Regions from separate parts of the Burkholderia crassaminum genome, predicted to be linked through region 2. Evidence: riboswitches for the same ligand, from Rfam matches in the RefSeq annotation. Region 2 holds a riboswitch; the other holds the start of a gene.
What was found. A riboswitch is a leader RNA that binds a small molecule or an ion and turns the genes downstream of it on or off. The one in region 2 is predicted to bind FMN.
Positions count from the first base shown of each region.

Region 1: another riboswitch for FMN. It lies ahead of ribB (3,4-dihydroxy-2-butanone-4-phosphate synthase); the one in region 2 lies ahead of ACPTTF_RS24300 (6,7-dimethyl-8-ribityllumazine synthase).

Region 1 is NZ_OZ183799.1:3,153,581-3,169,289, reverse strand. Features, by position in the region: gene ACPTTF_RS14715 (hypothetical protein) at 1-477, shown strand, start outside; gene lnt (apolipoprotein N-acyltransferase) at 574-2,274, opposite strand; gene ACPTTF_RS14705 (HlyC/CorC family transporter) at 2,327-3,214, opposite strand; gene ACPTTF_RS14700 (hypothetical protein) at 3,520-3,669, opposite strand; gene ACPTTF_RS14695 (gamma-glutamylcyclotransferase) at 3,740-4,372, opposite strand; gene ybeY (rRNA maturation RNase YbeY) at 4,385-5,161, opposite strand; gene ACPTTF_RS14685 (PhoH family protein) at 5,283-6,329, opposite strand; gene miaB (tRNA (N6-isopentenyl adenosine(37)-C2)-methylthiotransferase MiaB) at 6,355-7,728, opposite strand; gene ACPTTF_RS14675 (LysR family transcriptional regulator) at 7,944-8,876, opposite strand; gene ACPTTF_RS14670 (MFS transporter) at 9,021-10,196, shown strand; gene ACPTTF_RS14665 (helix-turn-helix domain-containing protein) at 10,402-11,103, shown strand; FMN riboswitch at 11,287-11,435, shown strand; gene ribB (3,4-dihydroxy-2-butanone-4-phosphate synthase) at 11,554-12,264, shown strand; gene ACPTTF_RS14655 (HAD family hydrolase) at 12,372-13,058, opposite strand; gene iolG (inositol 2-dehydrogenase) at 13,250-14,236, opposite strand; gene ACPTTF_RS14645 (TIM barrel protein) at 14,308-15,135, opposite strand; gene ACPTTF_RS14640 (xylose isomerase) at 15,176-15,709, opposite strand, start outside.
Region 2 is NZ_OZ183800.1:1,599,812-1,615,520, forward strand. Features, by position in the region: gene ACPTTF_RS24270 (acid phosphatase) at 1-1,136, opposite strand, end outside; gene ftsH (ATP-dependent zinc metalloprotease FtsH) at 1,617-3,590, shown strand; gene ACPTTF_RS24280 (OsmC family protein) at 3,674-4,141, shown strand; gene otsA (alpha,alpha-trehalose-phosphate synthase (UDP-forming)) at 4,149-5,555, opposite strand; gene ACPTTF_RS24290 (methyl-accepting chemotaxis protein) at 6,189-7,823, opposite strand; gene ACPTTF_RS24295 (TonB-dependent receptor) at 8,276-10,354, opposite strand; FMN riboswitch at 10,709-10,869, shown strand; gene ACPTTF_RS24300 (6,7-dimethyl-8-ribityllumazine synthase) at 10,936-11,442, shown strand; gene ACPTTF_RS24305 (MarR family winged helix-turn-helix transcriptional regulator) at 11,548-11,979, opposite strand; gene ACPTTF_RS24310 (serine aminopeptidase domain-containing protein) at 11,976-12,893, opposite strand; gene ACPTTF_RS24315 (ABC transporter substrate-binding protein) at 13,249-14,160, shown strand; gene ACPTTF_RS24320 (LLM class flavin-dependent oxidoreductase) at 14,240-15,334, shown strand; gene ACPTTF_RS24325 (ABC transporter substrate-binding protein) at 15,440-15,709, opposite strand, start outside.

The sequences.
Region 1 (15,709 bases), on a different replicon from region 2:
TGGACGGGCAGTGCGGGGCACCAGCGCAATCCGTTCCGGCGCGTCGGGCTCGAGCGCTATGCCGATGCGTTCCGCGGGATCGACGGCGTCGCGTTTCATTCGCTGCAGCCGGGTGCGCAGGCGGAGGTCGCGGCGGCGCGCGCGGCCGGCTTCGCGATCGAGGATTTCACCGCGGAACTGACGAGCTTCGACGATACGGCCGCGTTCATCGGCGCACTGGATCTCGTGATCACCGTGTGCACGTCGGTCGCGCACCTGGCGGGCGCGCTCGGCGCGCGCACCTGGGTGCTGCTCGACGTGAATCCGCACTGGCCGTGGTTGCTCGAACGCAAGGACAGCCCGTGGTACCCGAGCGCCACGCTGTACCGGCAACCGGCGTTCGGCGCGTGGGAGCCGGTGATGGAGGACGTGAGCCGCGACCTGCGGCGCCTGGCTGCGCAGCCGGTTCAATCGGCGGAGTCGGCCGGGCAGGTCTGAGAGGCCAGGGCGGCCAGAGCGGCCGGCCGGTTCGCGGTCGAAGGCCGCTGCATGCGGCGGCGGCCGCCACGCACTGCGCAGCGGCGGCCTGTTGCGTCATTTCGGCGGGGCGTCGCCGTTGTTCCTGCTGTTGTTCCGGCCGTTGCGTCGGCGCAGCCCGGGGCCGAACGTGAAGCCGAACGCGAGCAGGACGAACGACACCGCGAGCACGATGTTGTTGCCGCTCGTCACGTAAGGCGTGAAGCCGCTCGTGCCTTCGATCCGCACGTCGAGCGAGCCGATCGTGAACGGCTTCAGCTGGCCGAGCACGCGGCCGTGCGCATCGATCGCGGCCGTCATCCCGGTGTTCGTCGAGCGCAGCATCGGCCGGCCCGTTTCGAGCGAGCGCATCCGCGCGATCTGCAGGTGCTGGTCGAGCGCGATCGTGTCGCCGAACCACGCGAGGTTCGTCACGTTGACGAGCACGCCCGGCGGCTGCGGGTTGTCGCGGATCGTCGCGGCGATTTCCTCGCCGAACAAGTCCTCGTAGCAGATGTCGGCCATCACGGGCTGGTTGTGCACGAGGAACGGTTTCTGCACCGGCGCGCCGCGCGCGAAGTCGCCGAGCGGCATCTTCATCAGGTCGACGAACCACCGGAAGCCCCACGGAATGAATTCGCCGAAGGGCACGAGGTGGTGCTTGTCGTAGTGATAGATGTCGCGCGAATTCGGCGTCACGCCGTACAGGCTGTTCGTATAGTCGACGTAGTGGCCGTCCTCGGTCACCGATGCACCGACCGCGCCGAACAGCACGGCCGAGCCCGTCGTGTCGCTGAACTTGCGGATCGCGACCGCGAACGGCTCGGGCAACTCCTGGATCATCACCGCGATCGCGGTTTCGGGCGTGACGATCAGGTCGGCCGGCTTCTCGACGATCATCTGCGTGTACATCTTGATCGCCGCGTCGATGCCCGCTTCCTCGAACTTGATGTCCTGCTTCACGTTGCCCTGCAGCAGCCGCACGGTGAGCGGCGCGTTCGCGGGCACGGTCCACGTGACCTGCGACAGCCCGAGACCGGCCGCGATCAGCGCGACCGCGATGCCGGCGGGCGCGGCGATGCGCACGCGCGCATTGCCGGCACGGGGTTCGGCGAGCGGCGACGGCCGGGCGGCGGCGAGCGCCTGCACGACGAGCGCGGCGAACAGCGCGAGCACCCATGCGATCCCGTACACGCCGGCGACCGGCGCGAAGCCCGCGAACGGGCCGTCGACCTGCGGATAGCCGCTGGCGAGCCACGGGAAGCCGGTGAATACGGTGCCGCGCAGCCATTCACCGAGTGCCCATGCGCTCGCGAACGCGAATGCGCCGTGCCAGGTCGGCGAGAACGGCCGCGGGTCGGGCGCGCGGCGATGCCACGCGTGACCTGCGCAGAACGACCACAGCCCGGCGGAGAACGCCGGGTACAGCGACAGGTACAGCGAGAACAGCACGAGCGCGCCGCCCGCGAGCGGCGCGGCCATCTCGCCGTACACGTGCATGCTGATGTAGAGCCACCAGATGCCGCTGATGAAGTTGCCGAAGCCGAACGCGCCGCCGGTGAGCGCGGCGCTGCGCCAGCTCGCGGTGCGCGTGAGCTGCGCGAAAAACCAGACGAATACGACGAGTTGCAGCCAGCCGCCATGCGGCGTGGGCGCGAAGCTGAGCGTATTGGCCGCGCCGGCGAGCAGCGCGGCCGGGTAGTGCCAGCGCGGCAGCGCGCGGCCGGGTGTCGGCGCGAGAAGACCGCCAGCCGGGCGGGACAGGATCGGATCGTCCATGTGAAGCGAAAGTGGGCGAGCGGTTGTGGAACGCGCGGCTGGCGCGCGACGGTCAGTCCTCGTGCGAGGTTTCGGCGCGACGGCTGGCGAGCGGGTTGCGGCGCACCAGCAGCACGTGCACCTGGCGCGCATCGCCGCGCTGGATCTCGAATACGAGGTTGCCGAGCTGCAGCTTCTCGCCGCGATGCGGGACGCGGCCGAAATGATGCGTGATCAGCCCGCCGATCGTATCGACTTCGTCGTCGGGGAAATCGGTGCCGAACGTCTCGTTGAACTGTTCGATCTCGGTGAGCGCGCGCACGCGGTAGCGGCCGTCGGGCCCCGAGATGATGTTGCCGGCTTCCTCGTCGAAATCGTATTCGTCCTCGATGTCGCCGACGATCTGCTCGAGCACGTCCTCGATCGTGATCAGGCCCGCGACGCCGCCGTATTCGTCGACGACGATCGCGAGGTGGTTGCGATTCACGCGGAAGTCGTGCAGCAGCACGTTCAGGCGCTTCGATTCGGGAATGAACACGGCCGGGCGCAGCATCCCGCGCACGTCGAATTCCTCTTCGGCGTAGAAGCGCAGCAGATCCTTCGCGAGCAGCACGCCAATGACGTTGTCGCGGTTCTCCTCGTACACGGGGTAGCGCGAGTGCGCCTTTTCGAGCACGAACGGGATGAAATCCTCAGGCTTGTCGGCGATGTTGATCGCGTCCATCTGTGCGCGCGGCACCATGATGTCGCGCGCGCACAGGTCGGATACCTGGAACACGCCTTCGATCATCGACAGCGAATCGGCGTCGATCAGGTTGCGTTCGTGGGCGTCCTGGAGGATTTCCAGCAGCTCGCCGCGGGATTCGGGCTCGGGCGAGATGAAGTCGGTCAGGCGCTCGAGCAGCGAGCGCTTTTCTTGCGGTTTGTCGGTTGGCTTACGACTGGGATACGAATCGTTCATGGTGGTGCGCCCGGGTCATGCCGGAGCGCGCTGTCACGGAGTAGGCAAGGATACACCAAGGGCACGACGCGACCGTGTCACACCAGCCGCATGGCCAGGGTGGGCAGCGCGCGCGGGCCCCGCTCGCGGACGGCCGCGCCGGGCGCGGCATCGTCCTCGTGTCCATCCTATCTCAGAAAAGGGCGGCGGGGCAGCGGCGGCAAAAACGGGTGTGGAACGGGAGGGGAGCCGTGACGCGGAAAAACGTCCGGCGGAGGCGGTGAGCGGCGGCATTCTGCCGCACGCGGGCCGCGCCCGGTCACGGTTCAGAACCGCATGCCGGCCGAGCAGCCGCCGCCGGCCGCGCCGTTGGTCGCGGCGCCGCCGCAGCCGAGTATTCCGCAGCCGGACAGCGCGACGCTCGCGGCGACGATCAGCGCGGCAACCTTGCATCGCGACCAGCATGACGGTTTCATCGGTCTTGCCCTCGTTCGAATGCGCACACGGCGCGGCAGCGCGTGACGGCAAGCCGGGCGCCGTGCCGCGTCACCGGCATCGCGCGAGCAGCCCTTCCAGTGCGCGATCGGGAATGCCGCTCGCGCGCAGCGCGTCGACCGTGCGGCTGACGTAGTCGAGCGTCGTGCCGTAGCGGCCGGCCGCGCAACCGAACACTTCCTTCACGACGGGATCGGACAGCTTGCCCGTATAGGTCGGCGCGTCGCGGCGCATCACGAACGCGAGTGCGTTCACGCGCTCGCCGTTCTCGAGCGAGCACGGCAGCCACGCAGGCCGGTACGAACCCATCGGCATCTCGCGTTTCCACAACGTTTCGAGGTGCGGCTGCGCGGTCGGGCCGGCGAGCCGGAACGCGATGCCCGAGCACGAGCCGCCGCGATCGAGCGCGAGCACGAGGCCCGGGCGTTCGGGCGTGCCGCGGTTCACTCGCGACCACAGGTAGAGCCCGCGATGATAGCCGTGCACCTTGCCGCGCACGGCGGCGACGGTCGGCAGCCCCGGGTTCCAGATCAGCGAGCCATAGCCGAACAGCCAGAGATCCTGCTGGCCGTCCCAGTCGCGCATCGTGTGCGCGAGCGACGCCGCGAGCTCGTCTTCCGTCAGCAGGCGCCCGTCGCCGATCGACGGCGGGTAGGCGGGCGGGAGCGTCGCGGCGTTGCGCATCGTGCGGACGGCTTACTGGTACGGGTTCGGGAAGCCCAGCTTCGCGAGGATGTCGACTTCGAGCGCTTCCATTTCGGCCGCGTCCTCGTCGCTCGTCTCGTGGTCGTAGCCCTGCGCGTGCAGCGCGCCGTGCACCAGCAGGTGCGCGTAATGGGCCGTGAGCGGCTTGCCCTGGTCGTGCGCTTCCTTCTCGACGACCGGGCAGCACAGCACGAGGTCGCCGATCACGGTGCCGTCGGGCGCCGCGTCGTACGCGAAGGTCAGCACGTTGGTCGGGTAATCCTTGTGGCGGTAGCCGGCGTTCAGCGTGCGGCCTTCGTTTTCGCCGACGAAGCGTACGGTGAGCTGCGCGCTGGCGAACAGCGCCGGTTCGATCCATTCGGCGATCAGCTTGCGCTTGGGCAGCGTCTTGCGCACGTCGCTCGTGATCTCGTCGCCGTACTGCACGGACAGGTCGAGTTCCGGCTCGCGCAGTGCGTCTTCGGTGTCGTCTTCGCGCGGTGCGGGCTCGGCACCCACGTGCAGCGTCACGCTGTCGTAGTGCTCGGGTTGCAGCGCGAGCTTCGCGCGCATGGCCGGATCGTTGTGCTGCGCGACGATCGCGACGGCTGCTTCCCCGGAACTGCCCGACAGGTCGAACATCAGGCTGCGGCCGTCCGGGAAGTCGATTCGCAGCCCTTGCGCGTTGACGGTGCGGGCCTTGCCCTTCGCGTCGAACAGCGAAAGGCGGGGGGAGGCGGGCGCGGCGGACTGGGCGCGCCCGGACTTGCGGGAACGGGAAGATTTCATGACGCGTGCGGCGATTAGGACGCGTTGAGGATACACCAAACGGCCGATCGCACCCGAATTCACGCAGGCGAAAAAAAGCCCGGCGCGCCGTCTGGCGGGCCGGGCCGGGATGTCGGGCCGGTCAGCCGTCCTGGTGCTGCGCGTGGAATTCGTCGTACGCCTCGACGATGCGCGCGACGAGCGGATGGCGCACGACGTCCGCGCTCGTGAAGCGCGTGAGCGCGATGCCGCGTACGCCGTTGAGCACCTGCTGCGCCTCGACGAGGCCGCTCTTGTGGCCGCGCGGCAGGTCGACCTGGCTCGTGTCGCCGGTCACGACCGCCTTCGAGCCGAAGCCGATCCGCGTGAGGAACATCTTCATCTGCTCGGGCGTCGTGTTCTGCGCCTCGTCGAGGATGATGAACGCGTGGTTCAGCGTGCGGCCGCGCATGTACGCGAGCGGCGCGATCTCGATCATCTGGCGTTCGAACATCTTCGCCGTCTTGTCGAAGCCGAGCAGGTCGTACAGCGCGTCGTACAGCGGACGCAGGTACGGGTCGACCTTCTGCGCGAGATCGCCCGGCAGGAAGCCGAGCCGCTCGCCGGCCTCGACGGCCGGGCGCGTCAGCACGATCCGCTTGACCTGGTCGCGCTCGAGCGCGTCGACCGCGCAGGCGACCGCAAGGTAGGTCTTGCCGGTGCCGGCCGGCCCGATGCCGAGCGTCACGTCGTGCGACAGGATCTGCTTCAGGTATTCGCGCTGCGCCGGCGTGCGGCCGCGCAGGTCGGCTCGCCGCGTGTAGAGCTTCGGCGCGGGCTCCTCGTCCGGCTCGCTGGCGTCGAGCTGGACGACGGGGTCGTCGAACGGATGGTCGGGGTCGCCGCGAAAGCGCACATCGAGCGTGTCCTGGCGGCCGTTGCCGGCCGTGTGGCGCACTTCGACCAGCGCGAGCTGGATGTCGTCGACCGACAGCGCATCGCGCGCGCGGTTGTAGAAGTTCTCGAGTGCGGCGAGCGCGAGCTTGGCGCCGCGCCCGCGGATCGCGATCCGGTGGCCGCGTCGTGACAGCGTGACGTCGAGCGCCTGTTCGATCTGCCGCAGGTTCTCGTCGAGCGGGCCGCAGAGGTTGGCGAGGCGCGCGTTGTCGTCGCGCGGCGCGACGAATTCCAGTGCTTGGGTCGGCTTCAAAGTGGCGTCGGGCTCCGGTGGAACGTCAGTGCGTGGCCGCGCTCGCGTCGTCGCTCACGAGCACGAGCTCGCCGCGCAGCGAATGCGGGTATGCGTGGTTGATCTTCACGTCGATCATCTGGCCGATCAGGCGCGGGTGCGATGCGAGCGGTGCCGGGAAATTCACGACCCGGTTGTTCTCGGTGCGGCCCGCGAGCTCGTTCGGGTCCTTGCGCGACGGGCCCTCGACGAGGATCCGCTCGACCTTCCCGACCATCGACTGGCTGATGCGCGCGACGTTTTCCTCGATGGTAGCCTGCAGATGTTGCAGGCGTTTGAGCTTCACATCGCGCGGCGTGTCGTCGTGCAGGTTCGCGGCCGGCGTGCCCGGGCGCGGGCTGTAGATGAACGAGAAGCTGGTGTCGTAGCTCATCTCGTGCACGAGCGCCATCATCTTGTCGAAATCCTCCTCGGTCTCGCCGGGGAAGCCGACGATCATGTCGGTGGACAGCGACAGGTCCGGGCGGATCGCGCGCAGCTTGCGGATCACCGACTTGTATTCGAGCACCGTGTAGCCGCGCTTCATCGCCATCAGGATGCGGTCGGAGCCGTGCTGGACGGGCAGGTGCAGGTGGCTCACGAGCTTCGGCACCTTCGCGTAGGTGTCGATCAGGCGCTGCGTGAATTCCTTCGGGTGCGACGTCGTATAGCGGATCCGCTCGATGCCGGGGATGTCGGCGACGTATTCGATCAGCGTCGCGAAATCGGCGATCTCGGTGGAACCGGCCGTCAGCGCGCCACGATACGCGTTCACGTTCTGGCCGAGCAGCGTGACTTCGCGCACGCCCTGGTCGGCGAGGCCGGCCACTTCGGTCAGCACGTCGTCGAGCGGGCGCGACACTTCATCGCCGCGCGTGTACGGCACCACGCAGTAGCTGCAGTACTTCGAGCAGCCTTCCATGATCGACACGAACGCGCTCGGCCCCTCGACGCGCGCGGGCGGCAGGTGGTCGAACTTCTCGATTTCGGGGAACGAGATGTCGACCTGCGCGCGGCCGCTCTCGCGGCGCGCGTCGATCATCTGCGGCAGGCGGTGCAGGGTTTGCGGGCCGAACACGAGGTCGACGTACGGGGCGCGCGACACGATCGATGCGCCTTCCTGGCTCGCGACGCAGCCGCCGACGCCGATCAGCAGGCCGGGCTTCGCTTCCTTCAGCTCGCGCACGCGGCCGAGATCGGAGAACACCTTCTCCTGCGCCTTTTCACGCACCGAGCACGTGTTGAACAGGATGATGTCCGCGTCTTCCGGCGTATCGGTCTTTTCGAGGCCTTCGGCCGCATTCAGCACGTCCACCATCTTGTCCGAGTCGTACTCGTTCATCTGGCAGCCGAAGGTCTTTACGTAAACTTTCTTGGTCATGGGGGTTCGCCGTTCGCAGTGGTTGACCTGGGGGCGTCGTCAAGAGTGAATCGGGACGGCCCATGCGCCGCACGCGGATGGCGCGCAGCCAGCATGAAAAGCCGTCGGGAAAGCCTTCCATTATAGCTTTTCATGGTGCCCGGGACGGGCCGCGGGTTGCGGTCGTGCGACGCCGCCCGCCGCGTTCCGGCCCCTGAACGGCGGCGCGCCGGCCGTCAGCGGCACGCATTCAGCAGGTCGTCGTGCGCGGCTTCCTCGCGCGCGAAGCGTTCGGCGAGAAAGTCGAGCAGCACGCGCACCCGCGGCGCCATGTAGCGCTTGCCGGGATAGATCGCGTGCAGCGGCGCGCTCTGGTGCCGCCAGTCGGGCAGCAGGACCTTGAGCCGTCCGGCGCGGATGTCGTCGGCGACATCCCAGATCGAGTTCAGCACGATGCCGTGGCCGCGCAGCGCCCACTCGCGGGCGAGGCCGCCGTCGTTGGTCTCGAACGCGGTGGCGAGCGGCACCGTGCAGGTCTGCGTGTCGTCGCCGCGCGTGAAGCGCCACGTGTTCATCGGCCCGGACGCCACCGTGATCACGTTGCACGGAAAGCGGGCCAGATCGTGCGGATCGCGCGGCACGCCGTGGCGTTCGACGAACGACGGCGCCGCGCACGGCACGCGCCGGTCCGCGGCGAGCCGGCGGGCGATCAGCGCGCCGTCGGGCGGCGCGGCGAAACGGATCGCGAGGTCGATCTCGTCCTGCCACAGGTTCACCGTCGAGTCGGACGCCGTCAGCGAGAACGTCACGTCCGGGTAGCGGGCGGTGAATTCGTCGAGCCAGTCGAGCAGCCGGCGGCGGCCGAAATCGGACGTCGCCGACAGCCGCACCCGGCCGGCGACGACATTGCGGCCGGCCTGCAGCAGTGCGTTTGCGTCGTCGAGCGCCTGCAACGCCTGCCGGCAGCCGTTCAGGTACAGGCGGCCCTCGTCGGTGAGCCGCAACTGCCGGGTCGAGCGGTCGAACAGCCGGGTGGCGACCGCCGCCTCGAGCTTGGCGAGGCGCGCGCTCGCGGCAGCCGGCGTGAGGTTCAGCTTGCGCCCGGCGGCGGACAGGCTGCCCAGTTCGGCCGCCTCGACGAACAGCCGGATATCGCCCAGTCGATCCATGCGATTTTCCAGAAATATTTGAAAATGGTTCAAACGCCACGCCAATTATCAAATATCGACGTCTTCGGGACAATGCGCACATCCTGCCTTTTGTGCGGTGCGGCACCGACCGGGCGCCGCGCCCGCCGCCTTCCGGAGAACGTCATGCCCCTTCCGTTACTGGCGCTCGCGATCAGCGCCTTCGCCATCGGTACCACCGAGTTCATCATCATGGGCCTGCTGCCCGAAGTGGCGCACGACCTGGCCGTGTCGCTGCCGTCGGCTGGCCTGCTGGTCACGGGCTACGCGCTCGGTGTCGCGGCCGGCGCGCCGCTGCTCGCGGTGCTGACAAGCCGCATGCCGCGCAAGGCCGCGCTGCTGCTGCTGATGGCGATCTTCATCGTCGGCAACGTGCTGTGCGCGACCGCGTCCGGCTACGCGATGCTGATGGTCGCGCGCGTCGTCACGTCGTTCGCGCATGGGTCGTTCTTCGGGATCGGCGCGGTGGTCGCCGCGTCGCTCGTGCCGGCCGACAAGCGCGCGAGCGCGATCGCGCTGATGTTCACGGGGCTCACGCTGTCGAATGTGCTCGGCGTGCCGTTCGGCACGTTCGTCGGGCAGTTGCTCGGCTGGCGTGCGTCGTTCTGGATCGTCGCCGCGCTCGGCGTGCTGGCGCTCGGCGGCGTCGCCGCGCTCGTGCCGAACCGCCACGACGGCGGGCCGGTCGGCCTCGGTCACGAAGTACGGGTGTTGAAGGAGCCGCAGGTGTGGCTCGCGCTGTTGATGACCGTGCTCGGCTTCGGTGGCGTGTTCGTCGTGTTCACGTACATCGCGCCGATTCTCGAGACCGTGTCGGGTTTCTCGCCGCGCTCGGTCGCGCTGATCCTCGTGCTGTTCGGCGCAGGGCTGACGATCGGCAACACGCTCGGCGGCAAGTTCGCCGACCGTGCGCTGATGCCGTCGCTGATCGTGATCCTCGTCGCGCTGATGGCCGTGATGGCCGTGTTCGCGAAGACGAGCCACCTGCCGGTCGCGGCCGCCGTCACCGTGTTCGTGTGGGGGATCGCCGCGTTCGCGACGGTGCCGCCGCTGCAGGCGCGCATGGTCGAGAAGGCCGCGAGCGCACCGCATCTCGCGTCGACGCTCAATATCGGCGCGTTCAACGTCGGCAATGCGGGCGGTGCGTGGCTCGGCGGTCTTGCGCTGGAACACGGCCTCGCGCTCGATGCGCTGCCGTGGGTCGCGGTCGCGGTGACGTTCGCGGCGCTCGTCGTCACGTGGTTCGCGATGCGGCTCGACGCGCGTGGGCCGGCACGCGGTGCGGCGCCGGCGGCGCAATGAGCGAGCCCGGCGCGACGCGATAGCGGCAGGAAAGGGCGCGCGAGAAACGCATTCCTCCGCGATGCTGATAACGGTGTGAAGATAACTTCGTTTGCCGGTGCAAGGCCGGGTGATAGCGTCTCGATACGCGCCGTTGCTGGCGCAACCCGATTCCGATCCCGGCTTACCCCATCGCAGGGCTGCACAGCGGCCCGGAGGCAATGCTATGTCTTCATCCCTGGCGCTAGTGCGCGACGTGTCTTCCTTCGAGTCCGGTAACGCCGCCGATGCGCGGGCGTCCGCGTCGCTCGACGTTCTCGAGCAGGTCGTCGGCGTGAACCTCGCGCGGTTGCGTGCCGAGCGGCAATTGTCGCTCGATGCGCTCGCGCGGCTGTCCGGCGTGTCGCGCGCGATGCTCGCGCAGATCGAGTCGGCACGCAGCGTGCCGTCCATCAAGGTGCTCTGCAAGATCGCCGCGGCGCTGAAGGTATCGGTCGCTGCTTTCCTGCGCCGCCATGCAGTGAACGGCTTCGAGCATCTGGCGGCCGAGCGCGCGTCGCGCGTCGTCAGTTCGAATGGCCGCTTCTCGGCGCGCGCGCTTTACCCGGAGGGCGAGCCGGCCGCGGCCGAGTTCCACGAGCTGCGGATTGCACCGTTGCATACGGAGCCCGGCGCACGCCGCGCGCCCGGCACGACGGTCAACCTCGTCGTCAGCGAGGGTACGCTGGAACTCAGCGTGCATGACCGCCGCCAGTTGCTCGCGACCGGCGACGCGATCGTGTTCGACGCCGACCAGCCGTACAGCCTGCGCAACCCGGGCGACAGCGAAGCGCGCGCGTTTCGCGTGACGGTGAGCCCCGAGGTGCCGCCGCGCTGGCTCGTGCCCGACGCGGCGCATGCGGCGCACGCAGCGCACGCGGCCGGCTGATCAGGCCGCACGGCGCGGGTGCGTTCCCGTCGTTAGGGCGAGATCGCGGGCCGTCCGTCGGCCGTTTGGACGATGCCGTTAGACGGGGTCGTCAGTAAGGTTTTAAGTGTGGTTCGCTGCGCCGCGCGCGCAGCTGTTGTATGCTTGGCCCGCCGCTGATGGGGTTGTCCCGTCCGGCAATCAGTGCGTCTTCAGGGCGGGGCGAAATTCCCCACCGGCGGTAGGCTGGCGTAAGCCGGCGAGCCCGCGAGCGCCCGCGCATCCGCGCGGGGTCAGCAGATCTGGTCGAATGCCAGAGCCGACGGTCACAGTCCGGATGAGAGAAGATGTGCAGATAGTCATGTCCGCCAGGGCCGCTTCGCCATGCGTGCGAAGCGGGTTGTCGTTCTGTCTGTTTGCAATGCCCTGAAACGTTTTTCGCCCTAATCGTATTTGCGAGGAGCGTTTCACATGTCCTTGATGTCCGTTTCGTCGGCACCTGCCGACGCCTTTGCCGATCTCCCGCTGCTGGATTCCGAACCGGTGCCGCCGCGCATCGCCGCCGCGCTCGATGCGATGCGTGCAGGCCGTGCGGTCGTGCTGCAGGATGACCACGACCGCGAGAACGAAGCCGACCTGATCGTTGCCGCCGAGCGCATCACGCCCGAGACGATGGCGCTGCTGATCCGCGAGTGCAGCGGCATCGTGTGCCTGTGCCTGACCGACGACACGGTGCGCGCGCTCGAGCTGCCGCCGATGGTGCAGACCAACGAGAGCCGCAACGGTACTGCGTTCACCGTCTCGATCGAGGCACGCGAAGGCGTGCATACGGGCGTATCGGCGGCCGATCGCGTGACGACGATCCGCGCGGCGATCGCCGAAGGGGCGAAGCCGCACGACATCGTGCGCCCCGGCCACGTGTTTCCGTTGCGTGCGCAACCGGGCGGCGTGCTGGCACGCCGCGGTCACACCGAAGGCACGGTCGACCTGTCGATCCTCGCGGGCCTGAAGCCGGCCGGCGTGCTGTGCGAGCTGATGAATCCGGACGGCACGATGACGCGCGGCGACGATGTCGAGCGTTTCGCGCAACAGCACGGGCTGCCGATGCTGACGATTGCGGAACTCGTCGAGTTTCGCGAGGCGCTGGCTGCCGCACGCGAGCGCTGCTGCGAACCGGCCTGAGTGACGGGAAAGGGGAAGGCGGGCGCGTTCGCGCGCCCGTGGCACGGCGTGCGTGAACCCGCACACGCCGGATGGGCCCGATCAGCCTGATCGGGCCGGAACAACCGTCAGGACTGTACGTCCCCGAATTCGCCGCGCATGCCGGCTTCGACGAACGCCGGCAGTTCGTCCATCTTGCGCATGATCCGCGTGATGCCCATCGCGCGCAGCGCGTCCGCGTAGTTGTCGGGGATGTGGCTCGCGCCGACGAATGCGATCGTCTTCATGCCCGCCGCACGCGCGGCATTCAGCCCCGATACGCTATCTTCGACGACGATGCAGCGCTCCGGCGCGACGCCGAGCGTTTGCGCCGCATGCAGGTAGACGTCGGGGTAGGGCTTCGGCCGCGCCACCTGCTCGGAGCTGAACACGCGATCGCCGAAGATCTCGGTGAGCGATGCGCGCTTCAGCGAGCTACGCACGCGCACGAGCCGGCTGTTCGACACGACGGCCGCCGGCAGGCTCACCTTCAGCAGCGCGTCGCGCACGCCGGTGATCGGCGCGAGCGATTGCGCCAGCGCGGTCTCGATGTTGTGCTCGATGGTCTCGATGAAGTTCGCGGGCATCTCGATCCCGAAACGGGATTCGATCCCGGCGAGGAAGCGCGACGTCTGCTGGCCGAACGCCGACTTCGCGGCGGCTTCGAAATCGAGATTCGGGAACGTGGCGGACAGCGTATCGAGCAGCACGCGGTCGGCGATGACTTCGCTGTCGACGAGCACGCCGTCGCAGTCGCAGATGAGGTGATCGAGCATGGTGGTGAAGAAGCGGGATGTCGGCGACGCAGATCAATTCGCCATCATACGTGCTTTCATGTGCATGCCGCGCGACGCTTCGGCAAATTTTCCCGATGCGGCCGCGCGCTCGCCGCGTTTCGTCCAGGTGTGCTGCCGATCGTCCGGCGGCGGCGCGCTTGCAGGTTCGCCACCGCCTGCCACCGGTTGTGTCAAAGCTCGATCACGCGCCCCGTTTTCCACGACGTCATTGCGGCCTCGGCGAGTTCGAGCGCGGCGAGCCCGTCGTCGATCGTCGTCCGCACCGGCGTGCCGTCGCGCAGCGCGTCGACGAAGTGCGCGATCTCGGCCGCGTAAGCATGCCGATAGCGCTCGAGGAAGAACGGCTCCGGCACGTCCGTCGCGATGCCGCCCGCGAGCCACGCGCTCACCTCGGTCGGCCGCACGTTGCCGGCCTGCAGCATCCCGTTGCTGCCGAGCAGCTCGAAACGCTGGTCGTAGCCGTAGGCGGCGCGCCGCGACGTGTTGATCTGGCACAGCAGCCCGCGCCGCGTGCGGATCGTCACGGCGGTCGAATCGAGGTCGCCTGCGTCGCGCACGGCCGGATCGGTCAGGCAACTGCCGGTCGCGTGCAGCGTCTGCGCTTCGTCGCCGAGGATCCAGCGGAACACGTCGAAGTCGTGGATCAGCATGTCCTTGAAGATGCCGCCCGAGCTGCGGATGTAGTCGACGGGCGGCGCGCCCGGGTCGCGGCTCGTGACGACCAGCATTTCAGGCGCGCCGATCTCGCCGCACTCGACGCGCGCCTTCAGCGCCGCAAACGTCGGGTCGAAGCGGCGCTGGAAGCCGATCATGCAGGTCACGCCGCTGCGCCGGACGACGTCCGCGCAGGCACGCGAGCGCTCGACGCTCAGGTCGACGGGCTTCTCGCAGAACACGGCCTTGCCTGCGCTCGCCGCTGCGACGATCAGGTCCGCATGCGTGTCGGTGCTCGATGCGATCACCACGGCCCGGACGGCCGGATCGCCGAGCGCGCGCTCGACGTCGGCTACTTGCGCGCCGTGAGCGCGGGCCAGCGCGTCGACCGACGGCGCATGGCGGTCGACCACGTACTTGAGCTGCGCACCGGGATGGCGCGCGAGATTCGCCGCGTGGATCTTGCCGATTCGTCCCGCGCCGAACAATGCGAATTCGATCATTCCGTTCTCCTGTTGATTGCGTGGTGTTCCGCCGGCACGCGGCTCGAGTCGGCCGCGCACCGTGGCGGCGGTCATTGATCCGCCAGTTCGCCGCGCACGTAGTCGATGCTTGCCCGCAACCGCGCCTCGATGTCGCCGGCTTCGGCGATTTCGCTCGCGAACGGCTCGAACGAGAGCGCGCCGCGGTAGCCGCGAGCGAGCAGTTCGCGCAGTTGCCGGATATTGCCGAGCCGGTCGGCGCCGCCGACCAGCACGCGATGGCCGTCGCGCATCCGGTCGACCGGCAGGTCGTCTTCCTCGACGCCCGAGATGTGCACGAGGCCCGTCAGGTTCGGAAAGAAGATGTCTTCGCCCGACAGGTGGTGGTGGAACGTGTCGTGCACGAGCCGGAACACCTGCTCGCCCGCCGCGTCGTAGATGCCTTTCACCGCGTCCGACTTGCGGCGCAGCGCGCATTCCTCGAAGCCGAGCGGCTCGATGAAGCCGAGCAGGCCGCGCGCTTCGAGGATCGGCGCGAGCGCCTTCAGCGCCGTCACGAGATCCGCGTGGCGCACGTCCGCGGCGCGCGTGTCGCCGCGGCTGTTGGTCGGGCACAGCACCAACGCTCGTGCGCCGCATTGCGCCGCATAGTCGGCCAGTTCGGTCGCCTCGTTCGCGCGCTCGGCGTTCCATTGCTCGAAGCGCTGCAGCGCGTTGATCGTCAGGATCGTCACGCCACCCGCTTCGGCCGTCGCGCGCACGGTGGCGGCCGGCGTGCCGTCGTCGATCTCGACGCCGTCGAGATCGTTGCGGATCTCGATCGTGTCGACGCCGAGGCGCTTGCACAGCGCGACATAGCGGTCGAGCGGCAAGCGCGGTGCGCTCATCCGGTTCAGCGAAAAATGGAAGGCTTGCGTCATCGTTCCGTCCTTGGGTCTCGAGTGGGGGGCTGGGTCCGGATCAGGTGCCGGCGCGCGCGATGTCGGCGGCCGGCCGGTTCGCCGGCGGTGCGGCGAGGGCACGCCACGTGTCGCGCAGCCATTGCGCGCACGCGACGTTGTTGTCGAAGATCGAATAGCGCGCGCCGCCGCCGTAGTCGGGAAACGGGATGAACTCGCAGCTGACCTGTTCGATGCGCGCCGGCTGGACGTGGGCCTGTGTGTGCAGCAACTGCCGAAGCGCGGCCTTCCACGTATCGAGTGCCGCCGCGCGCCATGCGCCGTGATAGGCGCCCGACGCGGGGGCGACGAACGGATACTGGATGCCGCGCCCGGGCCTGCCGTCGACGCGGCGCATCCACGGGTTGTCTGGATTGTTCGGCATCACGCTGCGCGCATGCGCATGCCGGACCCAGCCGCGTGCGATCCAGCCGGTGTAGATGGCGTCGGGCGACGCAGGGTCGAGCATCCGTCGGCCGCCGTCGACGGCATCGCGCAGGCCCGATGCATCGAGTTCGGCGCGATTGCCGATCTTGAACAGCAAGTGCGAATGATC
Region 2 (15,709 bases):
ACGAAGTAGTTGAACGGCTGGTGGTGGTACTGGAAATCCGGCACGGTGCCCGTGTCACGATGCTCGAGCGCGTACTGCCACGCGCCGCTGTACCACGCCCAGTCGACGTTCTTTTCCGACAGGCGGTCGCCGATCGTCGCATAGCCCTGCGGCGGCATCACGCGATGGTCGTCCGGATCGGCATACGCGGCGTTGCCCGGGTCGGGCGGCGGCACGTAGCTCGGCTGGTACGGCGGCGCCATCGTGTTCACGCCGTAGCCGTCGGGCGTCAGCGGGCCGTCGCCTGCGAACTTCGGCGGGCCGTCGAGCGCGGACGCGGGCGAATCGTCGGCGAGCTTCAGGCGCGTGCCGGCCGGATCGTCGCCTTCGACCTTCGAGAGCAGCTTCGCCGCGTGCGGATGCTTGTGCGCGTCCGGATACATCGGCGGTTGCGCGGAGATCAGGAACATGTGGTTCATCCACGACCCGCCGAACGCCGCCATGAAGAAGTTGTCGCACAGCGTGTATTGCCGCGCGAGATTCCACAGCCGCAGCGTGTCGGCCGAATTGCGGTAGTGGCCCATCACGAGGCCGCCCGAATCGGCCCACGCGGCGAACTGGTCGTTGCGGCCGCCCGCGATCTGCATCTGGTTCTGGTAGAAGCGGTGCCACAGGTCGCGCGTGATCACGCCGTTCGGCAGCGGCTTGCCCTGCGCGTCCGTAATCCGGAACGGCGCGTTCGGCAGCTTGTCGATGTCGCGCTCGGCGATCGCGTAGCGCTTGCCCTCCACTTCCTGCGCCTGCGGCACGAGCCCGCCCCAGATCTTCGGCAGCACGGGCAGCGGCGTCTTGCCGTCGCGATCGAGCTGCTGCGCGTGCGCGGGCTGCACCTCGCTCAGCGGATGTTGCACGCCGGGGAAATCGCCGTACAGGTTCGCGAAGCTGCGGTTTTCCGCATAGATCACGACGATGTGGCGCACGCGCTGGCGCAGCGCTTCGTCGATGCGCAGGTCGGCGGCGGAACGCGGCGCGCTGCCCGCCGTGGTTTCACAGCCGCTGAGTGCGACACCCGCACCGAGCGCGGCGAGGCCGCCGAGCACGCGGCGGCGGTCGGGGTCGGCGGGAAGGTCGTCGGGGCGATCGGGGGTGTCGTTCACGTCGTGGGTTCCTCGAATGGGCGGATGGACGGGGCGTGATGCGCTGCGGTGCCGCACAGGCTGCCGTGCCGCAGGAGCGAAAGCAACGGCCCGTGTTGCGTATCGGCGGGCGCGATGCGTCTGTCACAAAAATGTCACGAACGCGACTATAACGCGGCAACGGGGGCGGATGAAAGGTGTTTGTCGGACGATTCGAGTCGCGCCGAGGGCGATGCGCGACGCTCGCGCGCGAACTAGACTGGATTCAGGGGCGGCGCGTCGCGGCGCGCCGCCCGGGCGAGGATTGCCCGGCGGCGCCGGCCGACGGCGTTGTCGCGGCGCCATTGATGCGACGAAACGAGGCGATGAAGCGAGGCGACGATGGCACGCATGAATGCCCCTTCCGCATGGCTGCCGATGCCGCGCGCCGATTGCGCGCGTATCCGCGCACGTTCGCCGTGCCGCGCAGCGTAGCGTCGTGCGCACGTCCGGCCCGATGCCATGGACAAGAAATTCGACTACCCGGGATTGCTGATCGCGGCGGGCTTCTTCGTGCTGTTCGCCGCGCAGTTGCTGATGCTTCACCCGACGTCGGCGTCGATCGCGTACAGCGATTTCCACCAGCTCGTCGCCGCCCGGCTCGTCGATGATCTCGAAGTCGGCCCCGCATCGATCACGGGCACGCTGAAGATGCCGCAGGCCGGCACGATGCTGCCGGCGTCCGAAGCCGCGGCCGTGCAGCAGGCCGGGGCGCCGTGGCGGTTCACGACCAACCGCGTGAGCGACGAACACCTGACCGACACGCTGACCGCCGCCGGCATCCGCTATCACGGCGCGCCCGACACGAGCTGGATCGCCTCGCTCGCATCGTGGCTGCTGCCGCTCGTGCTGTTCGTGTTCATCTGGAACATGATGCTGCGCAGGCGCGGCGGGCTGCAGGATTTCACCGGGATGGGCAAGAGCCGCGCGCGCGTCTACGTGCAGCAGGAAACCGGCATCACGTTCGACGATATCGCGGGCATCGACGAAGCAAAGGCCGAGCTGCAGCAGCTCGTCGCGTTCCTGCGCAACCCCGACCGCTACCAGCGGCTCGGCGGCAAGATCCCGAAGGGCGTGCTCGTCGTCGGCGCGCCGGGCACGGGCAAGACGCTGCTCGCGCGCGCGGTGGCCGGCGAGGCGGCCGTGCCGTTCTTCTCGATCAGCGGTTCGGCGTTCGTCGAGATGTTCGTCGGCGTCGGCGCGGCGCGCGTGCGCGACCTGTTCGAGCAGGCGCAGCAGAAGGCGCCGTGCATCGTATTCGTCGACGAACTCGATGCGCTCGGCAAGGTGCGCGGCGTCGGCCCGATGTCGGGCAACGACGAACGCGAGCAGACGCTCAACCAGTTGCTCGTCGAGATGGACGGCTTCCAGGCGGGCTCCGGCGTGATCATCATGGCGGCGACGAACCGTCCCGAGATTCTCGATCCCGCGCTGCTGCGGCCGGGCCGCTTCGATCGCCACATCGCGATCGACCGGCCCGACGTGACCGGCCGCCGGCAGATCCTCGGCGTGCACGTGAAGCGCGTGAAGCTCGCGGCCGACGTCGATCTCGGCGAACTCGCGTCGCGCACGCCGGGCTTCGTCGGCGCGGATCTCGCGAACGTCGTCAACGAGGCCGCGCTGCATGCGGCCGAACTCGGCAAGCCGGCGATCGGCATGGCCGATTTCGACGAGGCGATCGATCGCGCGCTGACGGGCCTCGAGCGCAAGAGCCGCGTGATGAACGCGCAGGAGAAGCTGACCATCGCGTATCACGAAGCCGGCCATGCACTCGTCGCGGAAAGCCGCGCACATTGCGATCCGGTGAAGAAAGTGTCGATCATTCCGCGCGGCGTGGCCGCGCTCGGCTATACGCAGCAGGTGCCGACCGAGGATCGCTACGTGTTGCGCAGGAGCGAGCTGCTCGACCGCATCGATGCACTGCTCGGCGGCCGGGTTGCCGAAGAACTCGTGTTCGGCGACGTGTCGACGGGCGCGCAGAACGATCTCGAACGCGCGACCGCGATGGCGCGCCACATGGTCATGCAGTACGGGATGAGCGAGAAGATCGGGCTCGCGACGTTCGACGACGGCGATGCGCGCCAGGGTATCCCCGGCGCATGGCATGCGGGTGAAGGGCGCTGCAGCGAGCACACCGCACGGATGATCGACGACGAGGTGCGCACGCTGCTGACCGACGCGCATGCGCGGGTCGCGATGACGCTCGGCGAACGCCGCGATGCGCTCGAACGCATCGCGCGCCGGCTGCTGCAATGCGAGGTGCTCGAACGCGAAGCGCTGCAGGCGCTGATCGACGGGCGCGTCGAACCGTCGTCCGCAGCGCCGGCACCGGACGACGAAGCCGGTGCACGCGGCGGCGCGATCGAAACGGAGCACGCGTCCGCGGTCGAGCGCGATTTCGTCGCGTACGGGCCGCCACGCGAACCCGAGCGCTGAAGGTGCCGCGAACCTGCGAGCCGCGCGCGTCGATGCGACTGCGTGCCGGCATTCCTTTCCCCGTTGATCTCCGCGGAGTCGCCATGAGCGAGGCGCACGTATCGGTCGATGTCGCGCAGCAGGCGCGTTTCTGTTTCGAAGTGGCATTTGCCGGCACGACGCTGTCGCCGGTGCTCACCGACGAGCCACCGCCGCTCGGCGACGGACGCGGGCCGAACCCGATCCGGTTGCTGGCCGCGGCAGTCGCGACCTGTCTCGCGGCGAGCCTGCTGTTCGCACTGGAAAAGCAGCATGTCGATCCGCAGCCGATTGCCGCGCACATCGATGTCGACATGGTGCAGAACGAAGCAGGCAGGGTGCGCGTGGGCGCGATGTCGGTACGACTGTCGATCGGCAAGACGTGGGCCGATCTCGCGGCGGCGACGCGCGTGCTCAATCAGTTCGATGCGTATTGCGTGCTGACGGAGAGCCTGCGCGAAGGCATTCCGGTGTCGGTCGACCTGTGCGACGTAAGCGGCGCGGCGCTCGAATACGCGACGACGAACGCGTGAGCGCGCGTCAGGATTCGGTCGCGGCCGCGACTTCCGCCGCTTCGGCGAGCGCGTCGAGAAAGCGCGTGCGCCACCAGTGCACGTCGGTCTTGCGCACGATCGCCATCAGCGCCGCATGACGCTGGCGGCGTTCTTCGAGCGGCATCGTGAGCGCGCGCTGGATCGCCTGCGCCGTGCCTTGTGTGTCGTACGGATTGACGAGCAGTGCTGACTTCAGCTGCTCGGCCGCGCCGGCGAAACGTGACAGCACGAGCACGCCCGGATCGGCTGCGTCCTGCGCGGCGAGAAATTCCTTCGCGACGAGGTTCATCCCGTCGCGCAGCGGCGTGACGAGCGCGACGCGGCTCGCGCGATAGAGGCCCGGCAAGCGCTTGCGCGCAACGGTGCGGTGAATGTAGCGCATCGGCATCCATTCGAGTTCGCCGTAGTCGCCGTTGATCGCGCCGCACAGGCTGTCCATCTCGCGCCGCAGGTCGTCGTATGCGCCGAGATCCTCGCGGCTCGGCGCGGCGATCTGGATCAGCGTCGCACGGTCGCGGTTCTCCGGATATTGCTCGAGCAACTGGCGGAACGCATGCACGCGCTGCGGCAGCCCCTTCGTGTAGTCGAGCCGGTCGACCCCGACCAGGAGCTGACGCCGTGAATACTCGTCGCGCATCCGTTCGAACATGTCGAGCCCGTCGCGATCGCGCGCGAGCGATTCGAACTCGTCGACGTTGATGCCGATCGGGAAGGCGCCGGCCGACAACGTGCGGCCGAACGCGCGCAGGCGGCCGTCGGGCAGCCGCGCGGCACCGGCTTCCGCTTCGACGTAATGCTCGAAGTGGAGAAGATCCGACTCGGTCTGGAAGCCGACGAGATCGTAGGCGAACAGCGAGCGCATCAGCCATTCGTGTTCCGGGATCGCGGCCATGATCGGCGGCGGCGGCATCGGGATGTGCAGGAAGAAACCGATCGGATTCGTACAGCCCATCGCGCGCAACTCGGCGGCGAGCGGAATCAGCTGGTAGTCGTGGACCCAGATGGTGTCGTCGGGCCGCAACAGCGTGCGCAGCTTGCGCGCGAACAGCTGGTTCACGCGCCGGTAGCCGTCGGCGAAGCGACGGTCGAACTGCGCGAGATCGAGCCGGTAGTGAAACACCGGCCACAGCACGTTGTTCGAATAACCGAGGTAGTAAGCGTCGTAATCCTGCGGGTCGAGATCGATCGTCGCGAGCTGGATACCGCCGACGTTCTGGATCTGCACGTCGTCGCCATGCGTGGGCTGATCGTCGCCGCCGCGCAGCCTCCCGCTCCAGCCGAACCAGACGCCGCCGGATTCCTGCAGGCTGTCTTTCACGGCAACGGCGAGCCCGCCGGCCGCGGCTTTACGGGGATCTGCAATGCGATTGGATACGACGACGAGTCGGCTCACTAGCTCTCCTGACGATTGTTGGGGGAAAGGTTCGTGCGGCCGTGGCGCGAGAAGCAGACGCCGCCATCGGCACGCGGTGTGCGAAGCGATGGGGCCGCAATGCGATCGGACGGGAGTCAGGGCACGCGATTCGCCGTCCGAACGGGGAGTGCTTTTTTAAGCATACTCGTCATTCGTTCGTTTTAAAAGTCTGCATCGGTGAGCGATGCGCGTGCGAATGCAGCGTGATCTCCATGTCGTCGGTGTGGCAACGCACGATACATGGCCGGGATCGAAACTTGCGCGATGGTGCAAACGCAGCATGCGCCATGCCATGCGGAGGAGGCGGCATCAAACGCGATCGTCCGTGACGACGCGCATTGCCGGACACGCGCGCGATGCCGTGCCGGTCGGTAGAAACGACCGTCGATGATGCGGCCATGCCGACGTGCGAGCTACATGCACGCGTGCCGCGCACGCGCGACGCGAATCGGAGCGGCGCGACGTCGCGCGTGCGAACCGGCCGCGCCCGACGGCGACGATGCACAGCCGCACCGCGTGCCGCGTGCGGCCGCGCATCGCGCGGTACGCGCAAGCGTGACGCTGGCAGACCGGCGAGACAGCGTGCGCACCGTCGTCTCCTTGCGGTGTCCGTTACGCGGTGGCCGGTTGCCAGTGATGCATGGCGGGCTCTTGCGCGTACGCGCCCGACGACGTCACGTGCGTGCCGGACGGCATCCGGAACGCGGCGACCGTTTCGGACAGCTCGCGGCCTTGTGCCTCGAGCGACTTCGACGCGGCTGCGGCCTGCTCGACGAGCGCCGCGTTCTGCTGGGTCGTCTCGTCCATCTGCGTGATCGTCAGGTTCACCTGGTCGATGCCGCGGCTCTGCTCGGCCGACGCGGCCGCGATCTCGCCCATGATGTCCGTCACGCGCGCGACGGCCTGCGTGACGTCCGACATCGTCTTGCCGGCTTCGCCGGCGAGCGCCGAGCCGTCGCGGATCGTCTGCACCGACGCGGAGATCAGTTCCTTGATCTCCTTCGCCGCTGTAGACGAGCGCTGCGCGAGACTGCGCACCTCGCTCGCCACGACCGCGAAACCGCGCCCCTGTTCGCCCGCCCGCGCCGCTTCGACGGCCGCATTCAGCGCGAGGATGTTGGTCTGGAACGCGATGCCTTCGATGATGCCCGTGATGTCGGCGATCTTCGACGAGCTGTGGCCGATCTCCGTCATCGTGTCGACCACACGGCCGACCACCGAGCTGCCGCGATGCGCGACATCCGACGCGTTCGCGGCGAGCGTGCTCGCCTGTTGCGCGTTCTCGGCATTCAGCCGCACCGTCGACGTGAATTCCTCCATCGTCGCGGCGGTTTCCTGCAGCGACGCGGCCTGTTCCTCGGTGCGCTGGCTCAGGTCGAGGTTGCCCGATGCGATCTCGCCGACCGCATGCGCGATGCTGTTCGACGAATCGCGCACGCGGCCGACGATGCCGATCAACCGCTCGTTCATCGTTCGCAGCGCTTCGAGCAGATCGCGCGTCTCGTCGTTGCCGCTCACGTCGATGCGGCTGCCGAGATCGCCGTTCGCGACCGTACGCGCGACGTCCACGGCCGAGCCGATCGGCACCGTGATCTTGCGCGTCAGCCACAGGCCACCGCAGGCCGCGATCGCGACCGCGATCAGGCAGATGCCGGCCAGCAGGTTGCGCTCCATCGCATAGCGATCCGCGAATTGCTGGGCGATCGCGAGTTCGCGTTCATGCGTATAGGACGCGTACGCGTCGGTCGCGCGCACCAGTTGCGCGAGCAGCGGGCGGCAGTTGTCGTCGATGTCGGCGGTCGCCTCGTCTTTCTTGCCGGCCTGCGCGAGCCCGACGATGCGCAGCGCGACAGGCCCGTAGCTGGCTTCGATGCGCACGATGTCGGCCACCAGTTCGCGCGCGCGATCGGAGGTGTCAGTCGCGTTCGCCATCATGTCCTTGAGCTTCGCAAGATGCTCCTGCACGTCCTTGTGCGCCTGGTTCACCTCGGCCAGTTCGAGCTCGAGGTCGGACGGTTTGGTCACGAGCACGAGGTTGCGCGCGGCGATCGCGCGCCGGTCGACTGCGGTGCGGATCTGCGCGGACAGGGTCGCCCGCGCGCTGATGCCATTCATGTAGCGGGAAAACTCGGCATTCGTATCGGATAGCGCCTTGAGTGCCATGCCCGACACGATCACGACGATCGCGGAGAGCAGGCCGAAGCCGCCAAGGAGTTTTGTTTTGATGCTTATTCTGGCGATTTTCACAGTGTGCCTCTGTGCTTGTGGTTGGCGAATTGAAATTATTGTTGGACCAGATACGGGCTCGTGCCGGCTTTAACGGGTATACCGGATGATTCTTTACCCGTTGAAAACCCTGATATTAGTTTTTTTATCGCTGAAACCTTGTCGGGCGGGCGCTCTTGATTTCAACCGAAAAAACGCCGGAGCGCCCGTGATTAAAAGGTTTATACGTGGAATTTGAAACCGGTTTTATTGGTTGAAACAAAAACAGTCTTTTTGCTAATAATCGTCTGATGAATTTGTTTCGATTTATGGGTGAATAAGGGAATTTCGTTGCGATCTAATTGGGGAGGGAACCGATACGTATCGTCGGTGTGTGCCGCGCGATTGGCGGTAATGGCCGATAAACGGAAATGCGGTGCGGAGTGGAGGCGCCGCAGAGCAGCCCGCGGCGGGCGCCGCGGGCCATGAGAGGGTCAGAACGTGGTGCGCAACCCGGCCATCACGCTGCGGCCGCCTTCCGGCGCGAAGCCGCGCACGACCGAGGTCGAATAGCGGATTTCCTGGTTCGTCAGGTTGTCACCGCGCAGGTATGCGAGCCAGTGCGTCGGACCCATGCGGAACTTGTAGGTCAGCATCACGCCGAGCGACGTGTAGCCGTCCGTCGAAGCGTCGTTGTCGGGCACGCGATGCTGCGACCACGCATGCGTGACCTGTGCGCGCGCGCCGAACGGGCCGTAGCCGTAGTCGGCTGCGAGCGTCGCGCGCAGCGGCGCGATGCGCGGCAGCGGCTGGCCCGTGTCGACGTTGCGCGCATGCGTATAGTCGGCCGTCAGTTCCAGGTCGACGGTATGGCCGCGCCGCGCGAAGGCGCGCCACTTGCCGTCCAGCTCGATGCCGTAGAACTCGGCGCGCACGCCACGGTAGATCGCCTCGTTGAGCGAGCCGTCGGTACCGGGCGCGACCGGTTCGCCGTCGTCGTTCACCACGCGGCCCGTGTTGTACTCGGCCAGGTAGTTCGAGAAGCGGTTGTAGAACACGCCGACGCTGCCGCGATTCGGGCCGCTCGCGTAGCGCAGCGACAGGTCGGTCGACACCGCTTTTTCCTTCGACGCGTTCGGGTTGCCGATCAGGAACTGGCCGGTCGCATCGTGCGGGCCGTTCGAATACAGCTCGTAGAAGGTCGGCGCGCGTTCGGTGTACGCGACGTTGGCCGCCACCGACCACACGGGCGTCAGCGAGAACAGTGCGCCGGCCGACAGGCTGCCCGCGTTGAATTCGCGCGGCTGCGCACTCGCGAATTTCTCGACGCCGGCCGGATCGGGATCGACCTTCACGTGCTCGAAACGGCCGCCGAGGCTCAGCTTGAGCGCCGGGACGACCTGCCATTCCTCGAGGCCGAACAGCGCGACGCTGTTCGTGCGCGTGGACGGCACGAGCATCTCGTCGCCCAGCGCGGAGAACGTGTTCTGGCCGAACTGCACGCCGATCGCGCCTTCGAACGGGCCGATCTTGCGATGGGTTGCCTCGATGCGCGCCTCGTAGCCGCGATTGCGGAAGGTGGTGGCGGTTTCGCCGTTGTCGACTTCCTTGTGGCGATAGTCGGTGTACGCGAAGTCGAATTTCAGCTTCGTGAACGGCCCGCTCAGGTTACGTACCTCGGACGCGAGCGCGAGGCGTTCCTGGCGCATCCGCAGCCGCACGTCGCTCTCCGCGACGGAGCCGTAGTTCGATTCGTAGCCGCTGTAGGACAGGCCCGCGAAGCCGTCCGCCCACGTGTACGACGCGCCGAGCGCGCCGCCGTGCACGCGGCCGTCGCTGTTCGGCACGTTGCCGTACGGCTGCGGCGTGTCGGGGCCGTCGATCGCGCGTTGCGCGCCGCTGCGTGCGTAGCCGGGAATCCGCAGCTTGCTCGTTTCGCGGTCGAACGCGTCGACGTGGAACGCGAAGCGGCCGTTGCCGCCTTCGACTTGCGCGGCGCCCGCGCGCACGGAATTCGCGCCGCCGTAGCGCGCGTCGAGCGCACCCGTCACGCCTTCGATCGCTTCGCGCGGAATCCGGTTGTCGATCGTGTTGACGACGCCGCCCACCGCGTTGCCGCCATACAGCAGCGCGGCCGGCCCGCGCACGATCTCGACGCGTTCGATCGACAGCGGATCCTGCGGCACCGCATGGTCGTACGACAGCGACGACGCGTCGTAGGCCGCGACGCCGTTCTGCAGCAGCCGGATCCGGTCGCCGTCCATCCCGCGGATGATCGGGCGGCCGACCATCGGCCCGTAGGTAGTGGTCGACACGCCGGGCAGCCCGTTCAGCGTTTCGCCGAGCGAATCGGCCTGGCGGCGCGTCAGCGCATCGCCGGAAAGCTGGACGGTCGGCGCGATCAGGTCGCTGTCGCCGAGCGGGTTCGCGGTCACGAAGATCGGTGCGAGCGGCGTGGCCGGCGGCGTGCCGGATACGGCAGGCGTATCCGCCTGTGCGTGTGCGACGGCGGCGAACAGCATCAGCGAAAGGGACGAGAGCGGGCGAAGCGGTAGACGAGGGAGGTCGCGCATGGTCGGTGAATCGGTTGGAATCGGATCGGATAACGAGCGATGCGGGTCACGGCTGGATACGATATATTGTTGCGTCTGCGACGCGTAGTGACCCGTTGGAACATGGCTCGGCGAGGCTCGCCCGCCCGGAGTGGAACGGCGTCAGGCGGACGAGCACGTGAAATGATATGTTATATCATTTCAAATTCCAAGCCGGATGGCAGGAAGTCGTAGGTTTTCCGTCGGATGGGTGAAAAGGCTGCTGGACAGGAGGCCGGACACCCGGGGGCACGTTGAGTGCATGAAGTGGGCGGGTGACATCGAAGACCTGCACGACGCGAGTGTGATAGATTTCCGGCGCGGCCAATGTGCCGCGAACGTTCTCAGGGCGGGGTGAAATTCCCCACCGGCGGTAATCGCGCGATTGATTGCGTGTAGCCCGCGAGCGCTTGCCGACACGCATGTGCACGGCAAGGTCAGCAGACCCGGTTTGATTCCGGGGCCGACGGTCAAAGTCCGGATGAGAGAGAGCGGGGTTCGTTGCGTACGCAAGGTACGCGGCTTCTCCCTGTGCGCCCATTCAACTCACACAGGACCCATCGATGACCCAACTTGCTTCCCCCTCCCAAACTGCCGCGCCGCGTATCGCTTTTGTCCAGTCATGCTGGCACAAGGAGATCGTCGACCAGTGCCGAAACGCGTTTGTCGGCGGACTCGTCAACGCGAACCTGAGCCAGGCGGATTGCGATTTCTTCGAAGTGGCAGGCGCTTTCGAAATTCCGCTGCATGCCAAACTGCTCGCGAAAACCGGCAAATACGCGGCCATCGCGTGCGCCGGCCTGGTCGTCGACGGCGGTATCTATCGCCATGACTTCGTCGCGCAAGCGGTGATTTCCGGTCTCATGCAGGTGCAGCTCGAAACCGGCGTGGTGGTGCTATCGGCGGTTCTGACGCCGCATCATTTCCACGGGGCCGAGCATGTCGCGTTCTTCCACGACCACTTCCTCGTGAAAGGCGCGGAACTCGCGCATGCATGCGTCGATACGATCGGCAAGGTCGCCGCGCTGAAAGCCGAACCCGTAGTCGCCGCGATACCGCAGGCTGCCTGACGCATCAGTGTGTGCGTGCCGCCGCGTCGATTGCGCGGCGGCACGTACGCCAGTTTGTGCGGGGAACTCGCGAAGGCGGCAGCGACACGGCATTTCCGCCCTTGCTCAGCGCTCCGCAGGAAACCGCTCCTGCAGCGCGTGCAGCCAGCGCGCGACGGTATCGAGTTCATCGTCGGAAAACCCGTCGCACAGCTTGCCGTTCAGCTCGCGCAGCAGCACGCGCGCCCGCTTGAGCGCCGCGTGACCGTCGTCGGTCAGGTACAACCGCGTCGCGCGGCCGTCGTCCGAATCGGCGTGACGCGTAATGAGGCCGGCTTTCTCCATCCGGTCGGCGAGCCCCGTCATCGCGGACGGCGCAAGCTGCAGCGCGGCGCCGACTTCGCCGATCAGCGCACCGTCCTGTTTCGCGAGACAGAACAGCACGCCGGCCTGCGCTGCGCTCGCGCGGGTCTCGGTCTCCGCCTTGCGGTCGATCCAGCGCTGCACGCGCCGCTGGCCGATGTTCAACATGAAAAACAGTCGTCGGTCTTCGCTCAAGCTGGGTTCCCGGCTGCAATGGAAAGGGAGGGACGTCCCGCGGTTCGCGGCGTGTCGAGTGCCTGCGCGAGCCAGTCGGCCACGTCGGGCCACAGCACGGTACCGGGGCGGCTGCGGAAGAAGCCCATGTGCCCGACCGGGCCGCTGCCCGCCGCATGCGGATCGATCTGACGGCGTTCGACCGCCGCGCGGGTCAGATAGCTTACCAGCAGCCCGATGGCAGCCGGGTTCGCCCACGGGTCGTCGTCGAAGCCGAGCACAAGGATCGGCAACTGCTGTTTCGCGTAACGCTCGGCCGCGCCGAGTGTCGGATCATCGAAAAAATAGTGCGGCAGCGTCGTCCAGCGGCCCCATTCGCGGAACACGCCGGCCGGCATGTCTTCGCCGAGTCCGAGGCGCTTGCCGGGCACGTAGCCGAGCAGCGCCGACATCAGCGGGCCGAACACACGCAGGATCAGCCGCACCTTCAGGCGTTCGGCCGCCTGCGTGATCAGTCGCGTGCTGGCCGCATGCGTGGCGACGAGCACGGCCGCGCGCAGGTGCGGCGTAGCGGCCGACAACCCGATCGCATGCCCGCCGACGCTATGCCCGACCGCCAGCAGCGGCAACCCTTCATAGGCCTGCCGTGCCCACGCGGTCGCGGCGCCCACGTCGAGTTCCATCCAGTCGCGCATGCGGGCCTGCAGCGCGCCCAGGCGCGCGGGCCGCGACGTGCCGATGCCGCGATAGTTGTAGGTGAGCGCCGCGAAGCCGCGTTCGGTCAGGAACCGCGCGAAGCCCGCATACAGCCGCTCCGGCACGGCCGTCGCAGGATGGATCAGCACCAGCGCGCGCGGCGCTGCGTCCGGCGTCCACAGCGTGCCGTGCAGTGCGTAGCCGTCGGCGGCGGAAAACTCGATGGGTTGGGAGGTCATGGCCGTCCTCGTTCCGGGTCGTTATTTCGTATGCGAAATATAGTGCGTAATTTATTTCGCGCACGAAATATCTGTCGAGGATTCATTCGAACCGGGTTGGCGGGAGGGCAGCAGGCGACATCCGGCGACATCGACCCGGTCATAAAATATTTGCATCTTTACATAGAAGAATATTGCGTTTGTTTCATAGATCGGATCGACGTATCTTCACCGGTTCCATCCGTTCCGCCGGCCGCCGTGCAGGGCGGACCACGAGGCGCCGCCATCGCGCGGCCGCCCGCCAACCTTCCGGGAGATCACGTTGCTGAGCCGAATCGTCACGGCACTCTTGCTGGCGCTTGCCGCGCAGCCAGGCATGGCCAAAGACACCGTCACGCTGCGCGTCGGTGAACAGAACTACTTCAACATCCAGGCGTCGATGGAGGCGTCCGGCGTGCTGAAGGACCTGCCTTACACGATCGAATGGAAGCATTTCCAGGCCGCCGCGCCCGTTGCCGAGAGCCTGAACGGCAACGCGATCGATGTCGGCTTCCTCGGCGATTCCGCGTTGCTCACGCTGGCCGCGCGCGGTGCGCCGGTGAAGGTGGTCGCGGTGTCGCGCCAGAGCCTCGACGGCGTCGCGATTCTCGTCCCCAAGAATTCGCCGGTGCGCACCCTGGCCGACCTGCAGGGCAAGACCATCGCCGTATGGCGCGGCGCGTGGAGCCAGCAGCTCGTGCTGCGCGCGCTCGAACACGCCGGCCTGCGCGCGGATTCAGTCAAGTACGCGTACCTGATGCCGATCGATGCGACCAACGCGCTCGCGAACGGCTCGGTCGATGCCGTGTCGCTGTGGGAGCCGTTCGTCAGCACGCTGGCGTTGCGGCAGGGCGCACGGCCCGTGACGACCGCGCAGGGGCTGATGCCGGCGCTGAGCTTCGTCGCCGCGAACGAGCAGGCTGCAGCGGGCAAGCGCGCCGAGATCACCGATTTCCTGCGGCGCGTGGTTGCCGCGCGCCAGTGGGTCGACAGCCATCCGCGCGAGTACGCGGACCTGTGGGCGAAGCGCGCGAAGCTCGAACCGGATGTCGCGTACCGCTGGCTCAACAACGCGAAGCAGCGCGTGGGCCCGGTCGACGAGACGGCAGCGAAGGACGCGCAGAACACGGCCGATTTCCTGCACAAGGCCGGCGTGATTCCGGCTGCGTACGACACGTCGAAGCTGCTCGACCGCTCGTATGCGGGCGCGTTCGCGGCGCCTGCGCAGAAGACGGCCGCCGCGCAGTAAGCGTGCGGTCATTGCCACGATTCCCGGGATGCCCGCGATTCCCGCGGTTCCCGATCAAGCACCCCAAGGACATCCCGACATGCCAGTCGACATCATCGGCATGATCACCGCGACGCCCGGCGCGGAGGTCGACGTACCGGGCGGCGTGGCCGTCCAGCCCGACTACGTGCGCCGCTTCGCGCAGGCGCACGAGGCCGCCGGCTTCGACCAGATCCTGGTCGGCCATTTCAGCAACGCGGCGGACGGTTTCATCGTCGCGTCGTTCGCGGCCGCCGCGACCGAACGCATCCGCATCCTGCTCGCGCACCGGCCGGGCGTGATCGTGCCGTCGGCCGCCGCGCGGCAGATATCGACGCTCGACGTGTTCAGCGGCGGGCGTCTCGCGCTGAACGTCGTGTCCGGCGGCGACGATACCGACCTGCGGCGCGACGGCGATTTCGTCGCGCACGATGTGCGCTACCGCCGCACCGGCGAATATCTCGACGTGCTGAAGCGGATCTGGCTCGCCGACGCGCCAGTCGATCACGATGGCGAGTTCTACCGGCTGCGCGGCGCGTCGCCGCTCGTGAAGGGTGCGCAGCGGCCGCATGTGCCGATCTATTTCGGCGGCTCGTCGCCGGCTGCGCTGGCGGTTGCGGGCGAGCATGCCGATGTCTACATGACGTGGGGCGAGCCGCTCGATTCGGTGCGCGAGCAGATCGCGCGCGTGCGTGCGGCCGCCGCGCCGTTCGGGCGCACGCCGCGCATCAGCGTGTCGTTCCGGCCGATCGTCGCCGACACCGAGGCGGCCGCATGGGAGAAGGCCGAGGCGATCCGCGAGCGCGTGCGCGCGGCGCGGCTCGCGAACGGCCAGCCGATCGCCGGCCACGCGCCGCAGAACGCGGGCTCGCAACGGCTGATGGCGGCGGCCGCGCAGGGCGACGTGCTCGACGAGCGGCTGTGGATGGGCGTCGCGAACCTGACCGGCGCGCGCTGGAATTCGACCGCGCTGGTCGGCACGCCCGAACAGGTCGCGCGCGCGCTTGGTGCGTATTACCGGCTCGGCGTGTCGACGTTCCTGATTCGCGGGTTCGATCCGCTCGACGATGCGCTCGATTACGGGCGCGACCTGATTCCGGCGATTCATGCGCAGGTCGCGGAACTCGACCGGTATCACGCGGCGGCGTCGGCGTAAACGCATCGCGGCGCAACGACGTACGGGACGGCTTCGATTCGCCCCGGTATTTCCGTTGCGGGATGCCGGGGCGATGTCACGTTGGTCGTCGACGTATCGACGCCTTCAGAACGACGGCAACCCCGGCGGATTGGTTTCGGCGCGCGCGATCGCCTCGCTCTGCAAGCCCCAGCGCGCGAGCGCCTGCCCGTAGCGACCGCTGCCGATCAGCGCGTTCGTCGCCAGCGTCAGCGCGGGTGCGAGGCCGCTGCCGCGGCGCGTCGCGATCGCGACATCGGCATTGTTGGGCCAACCCGCATTGACGACGCCGACACGGCGGATCTTGCCGGTGCGCGCGGCCTCGTACGCGAGCGATGCGTTCGGGTTCAGCTCCGC